Regions from separate parts of the Stenotrophomonas sp. YJH_SMC_123 genome, predicted to be linked through region 4. Evidence: predicted binding sites of a transcription regulator. Region 4 holds the regulator's gene; each other region holds the start of a gene.
The links. Region 4 encodes FliA, which starts transcription of late flagellar genes. Its sites were predicted from a motif close to TAAAGTTTNNCNNNCNNNGGCCGATAA; they were not measured.

Region 1 (4,214 bases), on a different contig from region 4:
GCGCTGCTTCTGGGTTTCTTCGACATAACCGAGCAGGGCGCCGGCGGCGGCGGTGGCACGTGGCTTGTCATCGATACCGAAGCCGCTCAGATCGTGCAGCTTGAAGAAGTTCAGCAACTGGCGGCGGCCGCTGTCCGCGTCGAACAGCCACGGCGCACGGCGGCGCACGCCGGTGCGCTGGCGCAGGAAGTCGGGCCAGTTCTCCTCGTCGGGCACCAGCAGCTCGGCCGGTTCCAGTCGGGCCAGTTCGGCTTCCAGCGCGTCGTCGGTCTCGACTTCATTGACCAGGAAGCGGCCACCGGCTAGGTCGGCCCAGGCCAGGCCGTAGCCCTGCTTCGTGCGCGACAGCGCCATCAGCAGGGTGTCACGGCGCTCGTCCAGCAGCGCTTCGTCGGTGACGGTGCCGGGGGTGACGATGCGCACCACCTTGCGTTCGACCAGGCCCTTGGCCAGCGCCGGGTCGCCGATCTGCTCGCAGATCGCCACCGACTCGCCCAGCGCCACCAACCGCGCCAGGTAGCCTTCATAGGCATGTACCGGCACGCCGGCCATCGGAATCGGCGCGCCGCCGGAGCTGCCACGCTGGGTCAGGGTGATGTCGAGCAGGCGCGCGGCCTTGCGCGCATCGTCGTAGAACAGCTCGTAGAAGTCGCCCATGCGGAAGAACAGCAGCAGGTCCGGATACTCGGACTTGGCTGCGAAGAACTGCTTCATCAGCGGGGTGTGTTCGGCGGACTTTTCTTTGGACATGGGGCTCGTGAATCCGGGGCGTCCGTTCGCGCCGGAGGGCAGCGGCAACGGAGCGGGTACAGGGCCGTCCATGGTAACTGCTGGGGCACAGGGCTGCCGCCACCGGTGGCAGGCGGGTACCGCACAGCCACGGGGTCAGGCCGGGACCAGGGTGATCTGCCGGTGGCTGGCGAAGATATCCATCACGATCTCGAAGTAGGTTGGGCCCTCGCCCCGTTGCAGGGCGTCCAGCTGGCGCGCAATGATCCGCGTGTTGACGGTGCCCGGGGCTTCCAGCTTGGACTGCAGCCACTGGCGGGTGGTAGTTCGTCCCAGTGCGGCGCGGCTGTGCTCGATATCACTCCAGATCACCGTGGCCCGCTCATGGCCGGCCAACACGCCATGGACGCCATGCAGCAGATCATCCAGGGCGTCCAGGCTTGGCCCGAGCTGCCAGTCCTCGCCGGCCATGAACACGCGGTTGATCTCCGCGTACAGGCTGGGGATGTCGTGAATGGTACAGCCTTCGATCTGCAGGATGAGCGTCATATGTCGACTGTAGCGTTGTTCCCTGTGCGTTGGACATGGCTGAGCGCCGGATGCTTTGGGGACCCATGCTGGGGTTTGGCAAACTTCTTTGCTGAGTCAAGTGCTCGGCACTCCCGTCGTGGCGCGCGCCGGTTTGCAGGGAAGAAAACGACGTGACCCATCGCCAATAGCAGGGCCATCAGCTGGTAGAGAGTTCGCCCGAAGTCTTCTTCTTCATTGATTGGTGCCATCGGCAGCAGGACCCCCTCGGGCGCGTTCAACTTCCACTGTCAATGATGACTGGCTGGGTGATGGAAATAGATTCTCCTCCTGTATCATCGGCAATAAAGGTCTGGAAAATTGTTTCTGGGATGGTCAGTAACGTTGTATCTGCGTCTCCGGTGAGGTGGGGGGTAGTTTGATCTGTCCCCGTTGTGAGCAGGGTGAGGTGTTGAAAGCTCAAGTAAAGGAGCGCGGCGTTCAGATATTTGTCTGCGACGAGTGCGATGCCGTGTGGTTCTCCTTCGCTGCTATAGGGGTCTCTCCGTTCAGAGACCTTGAGCGGTATCTTGAGGAAATTTCCGTCGCGCGGTCCTGGGAGTCAATTTCCGTGGACAGGCATGAGTAGAAAGTACGCAGTTTCCATGCACTCCTCGATCGTATTGCCTCAGCGCAGCGCGTGGGTCCGTGCAGCATGGGATGACCTTCCCGTCTCCTACTTCCAGAGCGACGAGAATCTCAATGACTGCGGTTTTATTGACTTGAAGGTCAAAGTGGGAGATCAGTGGCAGTCGATTGTAATGGGGTCTGGACCCCTTCATCAGGGTTGAAATACTCAAGGGTCGGGGCCCTGCGATGGCAGATGCCAGATTGCAGCCCTGACGGTAGTCGCGAAGCAGCGCGTTGTTCCTCTGGACAGAAGGGTGCCGGATCGATGGGCTTCATCCTCCCCCTCCGTGCATCAAGTGACGGTTTCTGCGGTCACGACTCGCGAGCGCTGCGTGATGACTGCGATTGATGTGCTCGTGCATTGATATGCCCGGTAGGAATAACCACCTCCATTAAGTGTGTCCTTCACACCTGTCTGCATAGTTCCAGAGATTTGGATCGATACAATAATATCGACCCATAAAGTTTCCCCGCGCTGCGCCGCCATCGATCGTACGGCCATGATCAAGGGAATTGAGATGCTCGCCTTACGCAACCTCCGAGTGGGATCCCGGCTGGGTGCCGGGTTTGGATTGCTGCTGCTGTTCATCGTGGCCATCGTTGGCCTGGCGCTGTACGGAAATCACCTGAAGTCCGCCCAGTTCGAGAAAGTGGTGGACGTCAACATGGTGAAGATGCGGCTGTTGAACGACATGCTGGATACCAACAACGCGGTGTTGATGCACCGCCGCCTGATGGTGATCAAGCGCGGCGAGGATTTCGACAAGGATTATCAGAAGGCGCAGGAGCTGTCGCAGACCTACGACGGTATCTGGGCCAGGTACATCAGGATTCCGCGCGACGCGACCGGCGATACCCTGGTGGCGAAAATCGATGCGGCACGCAAGGCCACCGACGCCTCCACCCGGCATCTTCACGAGCGCATGAAGGCCGGGGATTTCGACGGCGCGGCCAAGGAACTGCTTGCCGAGCAGGGGCTGGCAACCGCGTGGAACGAAGCGATCTCGACCCTGCTGCGGCATCAGGAGACACTGACCGAGCGCAGCCGCGAGGAATACCGTTCAACTGAATCCTGGACCGGCACGCTGTCGATCGTGTTCGGCGTGTTGAGCCTGGTACTGGGCTCGCTGGCCGCCTGGGCCATCACCCGCAGCCTGACCCGCCCGCTGGAAGGCGCGGTGAAGCTGGCCGACGGCATCGCCAATGGGCGGCTGGACAACAGCATTGACGCCTCCGGCAACGATGAGGTCACGCAGCTGCTCAGGTCGATGCAGCGCATGCAGGCGCAGTTGCAGTCGGTGATGGCGGCGCAGGGCGAGTTGGCCCGCCAGCACGATGCGGGCAGCCTCAGCTATCGCATGGACGAGAGTGCCTTCCCTGGTGACTACGGGCGCATGGTGCACGAGACCAACGCGCTGGTCGGCTCACACGTGCAGGTACAGAACCGGCTGATCGAAGTGATGAAGCATTACGCCCGTGGCGACCTGTCGGTGGACATGGATCCGCTGCCGGGCGAGAAGGCGGCGATCACCCAGGCAATGGACGAGACCAAGGCCAGCCTGTCGGCGATCAACAGCGAGATCCGCCGGCTGGCGACGGCCGCGGCGGCGGGCGACTTCAGCCTGCGCGGCGATGAAGATCGCTTCGCCTACGATTTCCGCGACATGGTGGCCGGGCTCAATCGCCTGATGCAGACCACCGACCAGAACCTGGTGCAGGTGTCGAGCCTGCTGCAGGCGATCTCGCGCGGTGACCTCACCGTACGCATGCAGGGCGACTTCCACGGCGTGTTCGCCCGCATGCGCGATGACTGCAATGCCACCGTCGATCAGCTCAAGCAGATCGTCGGGCGCATCCAAGCCAGCGCGTCCAGCATCAATCTGGCGGCAGGCGAAATCGCCTCGGGCAACACCGATCTGTCGCGGCGCACCGAGCAGCAGGCGGCGAACCTGGAAGAGACGGCGGCGTCGATGGAGGAACTGACCTCCACCGTGAAGCAGAACGCCGAGCACGCCCGCCAGGCCAACCAGCTCGCCATCGGTGCGCACGGTGTCGCCTCGCAGGGCGGCGAGGTGGTCGGCCAGGTGGTCACCACGATGTCGGCCATCGAGGCCTCGTCGAAGAAGATCGCCGAGATCATCTCGGTCATCGATGGCATTGCCTTCCAGACCAACATCCTGGCGTTGAACGCGGCGGTGGAAGCCGCGCGTGCCGGCGAGCAGGGCAGGGGCTTTGCGGTGGTGGCCAGTGAGGTGCGCACGCTGGCACAGCGCTCGGCCGGTGCGGCC
Region 2 (4,214 bases), on a different contig from region 4:
GAACGCCGCGGCATCCATACGGTAGCTGAGTTCACCGGCATCGTGGCGGCGCGCCATTTCGGCCTGCGCAGCCATCACCGCCTGCAGCTGGCCGCGCATGCCCTGCATCGCGTCCAGCAGGCGCCCCACTTCGTCGTTGCTGCGCGCCGGCAGGGTGCTGTCCAGCTTGCCGGCGGCGACGTCACCGGCCACGCGCACCGCTTCGGCCAGCGGGCGGATCGCCAGGCGGCGCAGCAGTATGTAGACACCGGCGCTGAGGGTCAGCGCGGCGATCACGCCGACCAGCAGGGTCAGCCACAGCAGCTGGCGCGCTTCGGCCACGATTACCGCATGCGGCATCACCACGCCCAGCGCGAAGCGCTGCGGGGCATCGCCCACGCGCAGCGGCACATACACGCGCACGTTGCCGGCCGCATCGGGGCTGAAGGCCTCGAAGGGGCGGTCGGCGGCGATCTCGGCCAGCATGCTGCGGGTCAGTGCATCGTTGCGAGGCTTGCCGATTTCGGCGGCATTGGCCGAGGCCAGCACCACGCCCTTCGGCGACAGCAGTTCGACGCGGCCGGCCCCCATCGGCTTCAGCGTGGCCAGGTGCTTCTGCAACGCTGCCAGCGAGAAGTCGACGGTGAAGACACCGAGGAACCTGTCGTTCTCGATGATCGGCGTGCTCAGCGTACTCATCAGCACCTGCTGCCCGGCGATGTCATAGGCATACGGTTCGCTCACTTTCGGCAGCTTGTCGCGGCTGGGCACCATGTACCAGTCACCGGAACCGCTGGCGGTCTCGGTGTAATCGGTCATCACCGACTGCTGCGGCTTGCCCTCCTGCCAGGCCCAGTAGCTCATGTAGCGGCCGGTGGCATCGTGCGCCTCGGTGTTGACGAACTCGGCATCCTTGCCGTCGAAGGCATCGGGCTCCCACATGGTGCTCTTGCCCAGCCATTCGGGATGGGCGCGCAGCTGCTCGCCCAGCACCGCCGCCAGACTGGCGCGGTCGGGCACGTCACCACGGGCGCGCTGGGCCAGCACGCTTTCAACCATGGCATCGTTGCTGGCAAAGGCGGTGCCCAGATCGGCCGCCACCTGGCGCGCCTCAGCGGTCGCCTCGCTGGTCATGGTCTGGCGTGAGGCGCTGATCAGGCTGGCGCTGGCCTGGCGATAGATCAGGAACGCGGTCAGGCCGAAGCACAGCAGCGCGATCGCGGCGGTGCCCAGCATCAGCTTGTGGGCGATGCTGCCCGGGCGGCGGGCAGCGGCGGAACGGGAAGAAGGCATGGGAGGGTCCGCAAGGCAGTTCAGGACGACCGGCACCACGAAGGCACCGCGCAGGCGCGCGATCCGTCGCGCAGGCCACCGGCCGCCGGGCGGGCCCGGCGCTGGAAGCGCACCGGGTTAGCGGCCGCCCGCCAACGAGGTTGAGGCGACCGGCCTGCACATTCCTGAATCTGCTCAGGGTCGGGTCAGCCACCCGTCCGTCGCGATGGCCTCACTCGGCCACGCGGTCCTTGATCCACTGCGCGCGCGGCAGTACCTCGATGCTGCCGACGGCATACTGCTGCAGCACGTCGTCCGGCCCGAAGCACGGTTGCCAGCCCAGCTCACTGCGCAGGCGGGCACTGTCGTAGACACGGTCGATGCTCAATGGCAGCGGCCAGCCACGGCGTTCGAACTCGGCCAGCAGCTGCGGCGCGCGACGGGCCAGCACGCTGCGCGGGTGGGTGGCCAGTTCCAGGCAGTCCTCGCGCCGGAACGGCGTCGGTGCGCAGGCGAGATAGCGGGCGAATCGGGCGCCTTCGTCGAGCAGCAGTGCAGCGTGTGCGCTGGCCACATCGCGGGCGTCGATGCCGCGATGCAGGCGGAACATCGCCATGCGCTCGGGCGGTTCCGGGAAGCACCGGCCCATGCGCAGCACGCGAACGCTGAAGCCCGGCGTGGCGGCAGCTTCAGCCAGGGTCTCGGCCTGCAGCTTGGTGCGATGGTAGATCGTGCGCGGCAGTGGCTCGGTGTCTTCGTCGATCCAACGGCAGCCACCGGCTACCACGGCATGGCCGTACAGCGCGGTGGTGCTGGTCAGCACGAAACGCCGTGCGCCGGCTTCGCGTGCGGCCTGCAGCAGGTGCGCGGTTGCCTCCACGTTGATCTGCTGGAATACCGCGTCCGGCACCAGGCCGACATGCGGAGCATGCAGGGCCGCGGTATGGATGACCGCGTCCACGCCCTGCACCGCACGCGTGACCGCCTGGCGATCGGTGACATCGGCAATGATGCGCGTGGTGGCGAACGGGCTGCGGTCCAGCCCCACCACTTCGTGGGCGGCCGCCAACGCACCGAAGATCGCGCGCCCGATGCGCCCGGAACTGCCGGTCAACAGAATCTTCATTGAGTCCATTCACTCGAAGCGCCCGGGAACTACCGGGATGCTTCGATTCTAGGCATGCATTCGCGCATCTGCGATAGGACAGCCATGCAATCGTGCGTTCATCTTGACGACCTCGCAGGCGCCAGCAGTTGCCGCGCGATGAACAGCGGATCGTCGCCGCCGGCCACATCAGGCCTCACGCCGGTGCCTTCCCAATTGCCGCCGGTGCGCAGATTGATCGGTTGCCGGTCGGGAATGCTGATCTGATAGCCATCGGGCAGCAGCACAGGATCACCAAACATATGCGCGGCACCGCCACTGCGCGTGCCGACAATGCGCGCGCGGCCCAGGGCCTGCAGCGAATAGGCGACGAACTCGGCCGCCGAACCGGTACGCCGGTCGATCAGCACCACCAGCGGCTTCAGGTACACAGGCAGGCTGGCAGGCGGCAGCGGTACCGGCGTGCGCCGGCCACGCTGGTCCAGCTGCTGCACCGCGCCGATCTTCGCGTCCAGCAGCGTGCGCACCAGCAGGTCGGCACTTGCATCGTCGCCGCCCCCGTTCTGGCGCAGATCCAGCACCAGGCCGTCGGTGTCGGCCAGCAGCGTGAAGGCCGCAGCGAACTTCGGGCGCGCCAGATCCAGCGGATAGAAGGTACTCAGCCGCAGGTAGCCAACGTTGCCTTCCAGCACCCGCACCTCGCGCACACCGGCACCATTGCTGCGGGCATCGGCACGCCAGGCCATCAACCAGTCGTCCTGGCCGGCAGCTGCGTCCACGCGCTCAACGTGGAAGTGGCCATCGAACATGTCCAGGTCCTGGTTCAGGCGTGCGCTGAACCCAGCAGGATCCGAACAGCTGTCCGCATAGCGCTGCTGCGCCGACCAGCTGCGCAGGGCATCGGCGATGCGGGCGGCCTCCGCCTCGTCCAGGTACTGCGCCTGCACGGCGCTGGCGGCCGCCTGCAGCACCGCATCCTGCGCCGGGCAGGCCGTCGCCAGCAGCGCGCCGAGCATCCAGGAGACCGCCATCATCCACCCCGCATTGAGGATATATAAGCGCTTATATATCATCCCACTCATGGATCTCCAACACGCCACACTGGGTACCCTGCTGCGCGCACTGCTCGACCAGCTGGACCCGGCCGTCGAGCAGGCCTACCGGCACCTGCAACTGGACTACCGGCCGCGCTACACGCCGGTGCTGCGCACGCTGATGGCGCAGGGCCCCTGCCGGATCAAGGACCTCGCGCTGGCCTGCGGGCTCAGCCATTCGGCGCTCAGCCAGACCGTGGCGGCGATGGTGCGCGATGGTTGGCTGCACACTGCCAATGGTGACGACGGGCGCGAACGCATCCTGCAGTTGAGCCCGCGCGCGCAGCGCGCGATGCCTGTGCTGCAGGCGCAATGGCAGGCCACCGCAGTGGCGGCACGCAGCCTCGATGCCGATCTGGGGCAGTCGTTGGAGCAGGTGCTGCGCAAAGCACTGGTGGCGCTCGAACAACGGCCCTTCGCACAGCGCCTGCAGGACGCCCGCCGGCGCTGAGGCGTTACTGCTCTGCAGCCATCTCGATCTCGCTGAGGAAGGTCCAGCTGCCGTTGGCCACGCGCAGCTCCAGCGTGCGGCATTGCGCAGCCAGGGGGGCTGCATTGCCGAGCACGTACTCCTCTTCGGTCGAGCCCATCACGCCGGACTGGGTGAAGGGTGCCGACAGCGTGCCGATGGTTACGGCGGCAGTTCCGGGCTCGGCGCACATCACCTCCACCGAAGTCGGCGTGACGATGCCCCAGGCCGGGCGGGTCATCGTATGCAGGCCGATCCAGTCCACCCGTCGGCGCTGGCCCAGGTCGATGGTGAT
Region 3 (4,214 bases), on a different contig from region 4:
ATCCTTGCTGGCTGCAGCGACCACCGCGGCCGCGGCGTCGTGGCAGGTGAAGCGTGCCTGCACGCCCATGCGCTGCGCCAATGCCGTGGCCAGTTCCAGTGACGGCCCGCGCGGTGAGCGCGCGTCCCCCTGCGCCAGTACTGGATTGCCCAGGTTGATGGCCACGCGCAGGAAGCCCAGCGGTGCCAGCGCACCACGATGATCGGCCAGGGACATGCAGGACTCCGCGGGGAAAGGGCGGTCCAGCATGCCAGTACGGACCTGCAAGGCAGTGTCAGCATCCGGTTATCCTGCGGACATGAACCCCATCCTGCACGTCGAGATACCGGTCACTGACCTGGGCCGGGCCATCACGTTCTACCAGCACTGGCTGCAGGTGGCGGTGGACGAACCGATCCTGCTGCACGACTGCAGGATGGCCTACCTGCCGTTTGCCGATGAGGCCACCGGTGCCAGCATGGCGCTGGTGCGGGGGGCCGACTATCTGCCTTCCGTCCACGGTGCGCGCATCTACATCGGGGTTGATGACCTGGATGCCAGCCTCGAGCGTGCGCTGCAGGCCGGGGCCGAGCTGCGCTTCGGCCCGGCCGATGCCGGTGACTGGCGCGTGGCCGAGATCGCCGACAGCGAAGGCAATCGCATTGCGCTGCAGGCGCGCGTGATTCTGTAGGGCCGAGCCCATGCTCGGCTGCTGTTGACCCAGCCGCCAACGCTCATCCGAGCATCGGCCCGGCTCTACACCGTGGCCGAGCGTGAGCGCTGCAGCCAGTCGTTGATCGCCGGGTCCAGCCGTGGGTCGTCCGGCAGCTGCATGCCGAAGCGCTGCTGCAACACCTCGCGCACGTCGCCCACATCGCGCAGCGGACGCTTGTCCGGTGCCTGGCCGGGACGGTACTCGGTGTAGTTGCCACTGCCGATGGTGCGTCGCCAGTCCGGCCCGGTCAGGGATGCGCGCAGCTGGCCGGGGAAACTGGAATCGGGATGGGTGCACACGTACCAGTTGCCCACGACGTTGTCGATCGGTGCCGGCGCGTGCAGGTCGAAGCGATACATCGCCCGCCAGCCATCGCCGGACTCGGCGGACAGCACGAAATCCCCCTCACCGGGCAGGCGCTGCAACAGGAAGCGCTCGTGGGGCGTGGCCTGCGGCTGCGGATCATGCAGCCGCAGCGGCACGGTCGGGGTCAGGCTGCCGAAACCGGCATCCACCAGCCAGTCATCGCCGTCCACCTGCACGCGCAGCAGCAGGTGGGTGCGTGCGGTCAGTTCGCCGTCCTGGGCGGCCAGCAGCACGCGCGCGCTCAACGGCTGTGCATCGAAGCCCAGCGCCTGCAGCAGTGCCAGCAGGCCGCCATTGAGTTCGAAGCAGTAGCCGCCACGACGGTCGTCGAGCAGCTTGCGCTGCACGCTGTCCAGGTCGATCGGTACTGCATCGCGCAGCAGGCAGCTGAGGGTTTCGAACGGCAGCAGTGCGTTGTGGCGCTGCTGCAGCAGGGTCAGGCCCGCCAGCGTCAGCGGTGGCGGTGCATCCAGCTTCAGGCGTTGCAGGTAGCGGGGGACATCGAGCGTCGTCATGCGCGCGCCGGGCGGGGGAGGGAGATCTACTGTGCTCTCCCAACCGGGGTTGAGGTCAAGCATTGCGCGGGTGTCATCCCCCCGTCGCCTGTGCCGGGTACAAAGGCCGCGTCCGCCAGCAATCGGTGGGAGTGAACCAGGAGCGCCCTAAAGTTGCGCCATTTCCCGCCGATACAGGTGCGTCCTTCCGCCTGGAGCCTGTCATGTCGGCCGTCGTCCCCCACCTCCGGTCCCTGCGCATGCGGCTTGCCGCACTGCGCTCGGCGTCCCCCGGCCTGCTGCTGTGGCTGCAGCCGCATCGGCTCAGTGTGGCCAGCAAGCTCAAGGCGACCCTGTGGGTCTGTGGGCTGGGCCTGATCGCGATCGCCGCCGTCTACGCCTGGACCGGCCATGCCAGCACGCAGGCGGCGCGCAGCCAGGCCAGCTACCAGCACGGCAGCGATCTGGCCGCGAGCGTGGCCACGCGGGTGGCCGAGGCGCGTCGTCTGCAGACCCAGTATGCACGTAGTTTCGACGATGCCGACCGCGCGCAGCTGCTGGCGACGCAGAAGGCGCTCCAGGCCGATCTTCAGGCGCTGCGCGCGATGCCGATGGATCCCGGCCGGCGCGAGGCGCTGCAGGCACTGACCGAAGCCGCCGGCGCGTTCTCGCAGGGTGTGGCCGCCCTGTTCGAACGCGTCGATGAGATGGGTCGTGGCGATGCCGGCCTCGCCGCGCAATTGCAGCAGGCCGCCGACGCCCTGCAGGCGCAGGTGGATGCGTTGCAGCGGCCTTCGTTGGCGTTGTCCCTGCAGAAGATGCGCCGACAGGAGGCACTGCTGCTGCTCGATGGCGACTCCACCCATGCCGACCGTGCGAGCGAAGAAAAGCTGCCGTTCGATCTCGCACTGGTGGGCCTGCCGACCGATGCGCAGGATGCCCTTCGCAACGGCATGGAGGCCTATCAGGCCGCATTGCTGGGCTATACCGCCGCCCGCGTGGGCCTGGATGTAGAGGCGCAATCGCTGCTGGATACCGCCGCCGGCGTGGCGCCGGCGCTGGCCGCCTTCCAGCAGGCCCAGGTGGCGGCGCTGGCCAAGGCACAGGCGCGCCAGCAGGCCGGCGCACGCACCATGAGCGTGCTGTTCGCGGTGACCCTGCTGCTGGTCGCCGGTGTGTTGATCACCAGCCTGGTGCTGGTGCGGCGTGCGGTGCGCCAGCCGATCCAGGACACCCTGCGCTTCGCCAGCGACATCGCCGACGACCGACTCGACACCACCCTGCGCGTCTACAACGCCAACGATGAAATCGGCCAGCTGGCGCAGCGCCTGGTCGACATGCAGCAGCGCCTGCGCGCGCGCATCGAGACCGAGCGTGCCGTGGCGCGCGGCAACACCCGTGTGCGGCAGGCATTGGACAGTGCGCAGACCGGGCTGATGGTGATCGATGCTGAGGGCCAGGTGGCCTACGTCAATCCGGCACTGCTGCAGCAACTCGAGCGGGAGGCCGAAGATCTGGTGGGCAGCGATGCCTTGCGCCTGCATCCGGCGCTGGCCAGCCTGGCCGGCGCGCGCCAGCGCGAGGAGCGCGAGATCGGCCATGCCGGCGTGCGCTACCAGCTGATTGCCAACCCCATCATCGACGAAGGGCAGTTCCTCGGCGTAGCGGTGGAATGGCGCAGTCGTGCGCTGGAGACGCTGCTGGAAACCGAGGTCGCTGCCCTGGTCGATGCTGCAGCACGCGGCGACCTGCATGGCCGTATCGTGCTGGAGGGCAAGCAGGGCTTCGTGCGCACCTTGTCGACCAGCATCAATCGCCTGCTGGCCACCTTTGAAACCAACCTTGGTGACCTGCAGGCACTGCTGGCTGCGCTGGCCTGCGGCGACCTCAGCGTGCGCATGGAGGGGGACCTGCAGGGCGTGTTCGCGCGCATGCGCGACGATGCCAATGCCACCGTCGCGCAGCTGGGCCGCATCGTCACCCGCATCCAGCAGGCCACCTCCAGCCTGGATACCGGCGTTGGCGAGATCGTCGCCGGCCATTACGATCTGTCGCGGCGCACCGAGCAGCAGGCCGCCAACCTGGAAGAGACCGCGGCGTCGATGCAGGAGCTGACCGATACCGTCGGCCGCAACGCCGATGCCGCAGGCCGCGCCGATGCCCTGGTGCAGGGCGCGGCGGCGGTGGCCCAGCGGGGTGGCGAGGCGGTCGGCCAGGTGGTCGCGACCATGCATGGCATCAGCGAAGCCTCGCGACGGATCGGCGACATCACCCAGTTGATCGACGGCATCGCCTTCCAGACCAACATCCTTGCCCTCAATGCGGCGGTGGAAGCGGCGCGTGCCGGCGAGCAGGGCCGCAGCTTCGCCGTGGTGGCCGCCGAAGTGCGCCTGCTGGCGCAGCGCAGTGCCGAGGCGGCCAAGCAGATCAAGGGGCTGATCGAGGATTCGGTGGCGCGTGTCGGCCAGGGCAACCAGCAGGCCGCGCAGGCCGGCACCACGATGGGCGAGATCGTCGGCAGCGTGCAGCAGCTGGCCGAGCTGCTGGCAGGTATCCGCAGTGCGTCGCAGGACCAGCATGCGGGCATCGCACAGGTGAACCAGACCATCGTGCAGATGGAAGCCAGCACCCAGCGCAACGCCAGTCTGGTGGAAGAGGCC
Region 4 (4,214 bases):
ATCAAACGATTCGTCGCCGCCGACATGCGCTCGGCCATGAACCTGGTGCGCAAGGAACATGGTCCTGACGCCGTGATCCTGTCCAACCGCCGGATCGAGGAAGGCATCGAGATCGTCGCCGCCGCCAACTACGACGAGAGCGCCGTGCAGCGTGCACTGGAAGCCTCGCGCCGTGACGTCGCACCGCCGCCGGCACCCAAGCCGCGCACCGCCGCCGACGCGGTGATCGCCGCCGTCACCCGCCGCCGCAGCAGCACCCCGGCGCCGGAACCGGTCGCGGCCACCACCTCGGCAGTGGCCGCCCTCGCCCGCGCCGCCGTCGGTGCCACCGGCCGCACCCTGGACAGCGCCGACGAGATCGTGCCGACCCGGGGCAGCACCGGCTTCGCCGCCACCCTGGCCCGCGCCGCCGTCAACGAACCGGCACCGCCGGACCAGATCTTCGCCCCGTTCGCCGAGGCCATCGTTGCACCGGCCGCCACCGTGCCGGCCAACCGCGCGCGCTTCCAGATCGACCCGCCGCACGAGGCGCATCACGAAAGCGTGGCCCCGGCCGTGCTGCCGCCGCCGCTGCCGACCGCTGCCGTGATCGACGCGCAGCCCGGGATCGCCGCCAGCGAACCGGCAGCGGTCGAAGCCGCTATCGAGGCCAGCCCGGCCCCCATGCTGGCCCCGGCACCGACGCTGACCGTGGTTGCCCAGGACGACGCCGAGATCCGCCAGCTGCGCCAGGAAGTGGCCGGCATGCGCCAGGTGATCGAGCGCGAGATGAACCGCTTCACCGATGAGCGCCTGCGTGGCAGCCCGGTGCGCGCCACCGCGCTGGACCTGATGGACGAGTACGGTTTCGACGCCGGGCTGGCCCGCGACGTGGCCATGCAGATCCCGCTGGAAACCGAAGCCCATCGTGGCCGCGGCCTGATGCTGGGGCTGATCTCGCGCAAGCTGCCGATCGCCCCGGTCGACCCGCTGGAAGAAGGCGGCGTGATCGCGCTGGTCGGCCCGACCGGCGCCGGCAAGACCACCACCATCGCCAAGCTGGCCTCGCGCTTCGCCGAGAAGCACGCCCCGCGTGACGTCGCCCTGGTCACCACCGACACCACCCGCATCGGCGCCCGTGAACAGCTGTATGGCTACGGCCGCCAGCTCGGCATCGCCGTGCACGAGGCCAACAGCGGCACCGACCTGGACCAGCTGCTGGAACGCTTGAAGGACTACAAGCTGGTGCTGATCGATACCGCCGGCCTGGGCCCGCGCGACCGTGCCCTGGCCGCCCAGCTGCAGTGGCTGCGCGCCGCGCGCCAGGTGCGCACCCTGCTGGTGCTGCCGGCCAACACCAGCTTCGGCGACATGGACGAGGTGGTGCGCCGCTTCGGTGCGGCCAACCTGCAGGGCCTGGTGCTGAGCAAGCTGGACGAGACCGGCCGCTTCGGCAACGCCCTGTCGGTGGCCGTGGACCACGCCCTGCCGATCACCTGGGTGACCGATGGCCAGGACGTCCCGGAGGACCTGCACCGGGCCAGTGCAGCCAATCTTGTACTTCGCCTTGAAGATTTGCGCCGAGCGGCCGATATGCCCTGCAACCCGGAGTTGAACCATGCCGTCGCGTGAGTACGCCAAGCTGACCAAGACCTTCCCGCTGTCGGCCACCCGCAGCGAGCCGCTCGGCCCTGTGCGCACCATCGCGGTGACCGGCGGCAAGGGCGGCGTGGGCAAGACGAATGTGTCCGCCAACCTGGCGGTGGCGCTGGCCGGCATGGGCAAGCGCACGCTGCTGCTGGACGCCGACCTCGGCCTGGCCAACATCGACGTGATCCTGGGCTTGAACCCCACCTTTACGCTGGCCGACCTGGTGGCCGGCCGCTGCTCGCTGGACGACGTCATCGTCGAAGGCCCGAACGGCGTGCTGGTGGTCCCGGCCGCTTCCGGCCGCCGGCACATGGCCGAGCTTGCCCCGGCCGAGCATGTCGGCCTGGTCAACGTGTTCTCCGAACTGGAACGCGAGCTGGACATCATGGTGGTCGATACCGCCGCCGGCATCACCGACGGCGTGCTGACCTTCTGCCAGGCCGCGCAGGACACCGTGGTGGTGGTCTGTGACGAACCGGCCTCGATCACCGACGCCTACGCACTGATCAAGGTGCTGTCGCGCGAGCGCGGCGTGGACCGCGTCCAGGTGGTGGCCAACATGGTGCGCGACCCGAACGAGGGCCGCGTGCTGTACGAGAAGCTGACCCGCGTCTGCGAGAAGTTCCTCGCCGATGTCTCGCTGAACTACCTGGGCTGCGTGCCGCAGGATGACTGGCTGCGCCTGTCGGTGCAGCGCCAGCAGCCGGTGGTGAAGGCCTATCCGTCCAGCCCGTCGGCGCTGGCGATCACCGAGATCGCACGCCGCACCGCGCGCTGGCAGGCACCGACCGAACCGCGCGGTGGCGTCGAGTTCTTCCTCGAACGCATCCTCAAGCAGCGTGGGGTGGCCGCATGAAAGGCGCAGCCCACCAGTACAGGGAAGTCCAGCGCTCGGCGGCCAACGAGGTCATCGCCCAGCATTCGGACCTGGTGCGACGCATCGCCCACCACCTGGCCGCGCGCCTGCCGGCCAGCGTCGAAGTCGATGATCTGATCCAGGCCGGCATGATGGGCCTGATCGAAGCCTCGCGCAGCTACGACGCCGACCAGGGCGCCTCGTTCGAGACCTATGCCTCGATCCGCATCCGCGGCTCGATGATCGACGAGATCCGCCGTGGCGACTGGGTGCCGCGCTCGGTGCACCGCCGTGCACGCGACGCCGCCGCCACCATCCGCCGCCTGGAACAGAGCACGGGCCGTGCCGCCAGCGCCACCGAAGTGGCCGCCGCGATGGAGATGCCGCTGCCCGAGTACCTGAGGCTGATGGAAGACGCCGCACGTGGCCAGGTGCTGAGCCTGGAGTCGCGCATCGAAGACCAGGGCGAACTGGATACCGTCGCCCAGGGCGGCCCGACCCCGCAGCAGGTGCTGGAGCGCGGCGAGTTCGGCCGTGAGCTGGGCAAGGCCATCGGCCACCTGCCCGAGCGCGAACAGCTGGTGCTCTCGCTGTACTACGAGCAGGAGCTGAACCTGAAGGAGATCGGCGCGGTGCTCGGCGTGAGCGAGTCGCGGGTCTGCCAGATCCATGGCCAGGCCGTGCTGCGCCTGCGCGGCCGCCTGAAGATTTTCGAGGCCGTCGACGCCGGCCTGGAAGAATGAACATCCCCGAGGCGACTGCCCCCGGCCGCCCGGAATGAACAACAAAGGAACTCTGCTTTGAACAAGAACATGCGCATCCTCATCGTCGACGACTTCTCGACCATGCGTCGAATCGTCAAGAACCTGCTGGGCGATCTGGGCTTCACCAACACCGCCGAAGCCGAGGACGGGCATGCCGCGCTGTCGCTGCTGCAGAGCCAGCCCTTCGATTTCGTCGTCACCGACTGGAACATGCCGGTGATGACCGGCATCGAACTGCTCAAGGCGATCCGTGCCGACGCCAAGCTGAAGACCCTGCCCGTGCTGATGGTCACCGCCGAAGCCAAGCGCGAGCAGATCATCGAAGCGGCCCAGAACGGCGTGAACGGCTACATCATCAAGCCGTTCACCGCGCAGACGCTGGAAGAGAAGCTGGGCAAGATCTTCGAACGCCTGGCGGCCAGCGCCTGATGGATACCACGGTCGACAAGAACGCCCTCGCCCTGCGCCTGCAGGAAGCCCTGGATGCCCTGGAGTCCGGTGACGAAGCCGCCTGGCGGCAACGCATCGACGGACTGGTCGCGCTGCGCACGCAGCCGATGATGAGCGGCCTCTCGCGGCTGGCCCGCGAGCTGGGGCAGGCCCTGGGCGAACTGCCGACCGTGCCCAGCGAGGCCGGCGAACTGGACGATGCGTGCGCACGTCTGGACCACGTGGTGGCGATGACCGAACAGGCCACCCACCGCACCCTGGACCTGGCCGAGGAATGCCGCAGCCTGACCGAGCAGCTGCGCGCCGAAGGCCTGCAGCCAGGCCAGGACGTGCAGCTCGAGCGCATCCGCCACAACCTGACCGAGATCGCCCTGACCCAGAGCTACCAGGACCTGACCGGGCAGATCATCCGTCGCGTGGTCGGCATCGTCCGCCGCGTGCATGAAGGCTTCGGCGCGCTCGGCCTGCCGCCGGAACAGCATCGCACCGACCCGGAACTGGCCGGGCCGGCACTG

Region 1: the regulator FliA is predicted to act here: its motif matches at 2,387-2,413, upstream of AC5P5W_RS01525 (methyl-accepting chemotaxis protein).
Region 2: the regulator FliA is predicted to act here: its motif matches at 1,390-1,416, upstream of AC5P5W_RS08200 (methyl-accepting chemotaxis protein).
Region 3: the regulator FliA is predicted to act here: its motif matches at 1,724-1,750, upstream of AC5P5W_RS08665 (methyl-accepting chemotaxis protein).

Annotation. Positions count from the first base shown of each region.
Region 1 is NZ_JCAFRM010000001.1:326,067-330,280, forward strand. Features, by position in the region: gene mutS (DNA mismatch repair protein MutS) at 1-750, opposite strand, end outside; gene AC5P5W_RS01520 (barstar family protein) at 886-1,278, opposite strand; gene AC5P5W_RS01525 (methyl-accepting chemotaxis protein) at 2,445-4,214, shown strand, end outside.
Region 2 is NZ_JCAFRM010000003.1:23,180-27,393, forward strand. Features, by position in the region: gene AC5P5W_RS08200 (methyl-accepting chemotaxis protein) at 1-1,272, opposite strand, end outside; gene AC5P5W_RS08205 (NAD-dependent epimerase/dehydratase family protein) at 1,484-2,377, opposite strand; gene AC5P5W_RS08210 (S41 family peptidase) at 2,476-3,387, opposite strand; gene AC5P5W_RS08215 (MarR family winged helix-turn-helix transcriptional regulator) at 3,437-3,901, shown strand; gene AC5P5W_RS08220 (DUF4434 domain-containing protein) at 3,906-4,214, opposite strand, start outside.
Region 3 is NZ_JCAFRM010000003.1:122,087-126,300, reverse strand. Features, by position in the region: gene AC5P5W_RS08680 (transporter substrate-binding domain-containing protein) at 1-216, opposite strand, end outside; gene AC5P5W_RS08675 (VOC family protein) at 299-670, shown strand; gene AC5P5W_RS08670 (arylamine N-acetyltransferase family protein) at 736-1,575, opposite strand; gene AC5P5W_RS08665 (methyl-accepting chemotaxis protein) at 1,779-4,214, shown strand, end outside.
Region 4 is NZ_JCAFRM010000013.1:25,896-30,109, forward strand. Features, by position in the region: gene flhF (flagellar biosynthesis GTPase FlhF) at 1-1,611, shown strand, start outside; gene AC5P5W_RS20180 (MinD/ParA family ATP-binding protein) at 1,598-2,485, shown strand; gene AC5P5W_RS20185 (RNA polymerase sigma factor FliA) at 2,482-3,228, shown strand; gene cheY (chemotaxis response regulator CheY) at 3,286-3,678, shown strand; gene AC5P5W_RS20195 (protein phosphatase CheZ) at 3,678-4,214, shown strand, end outside.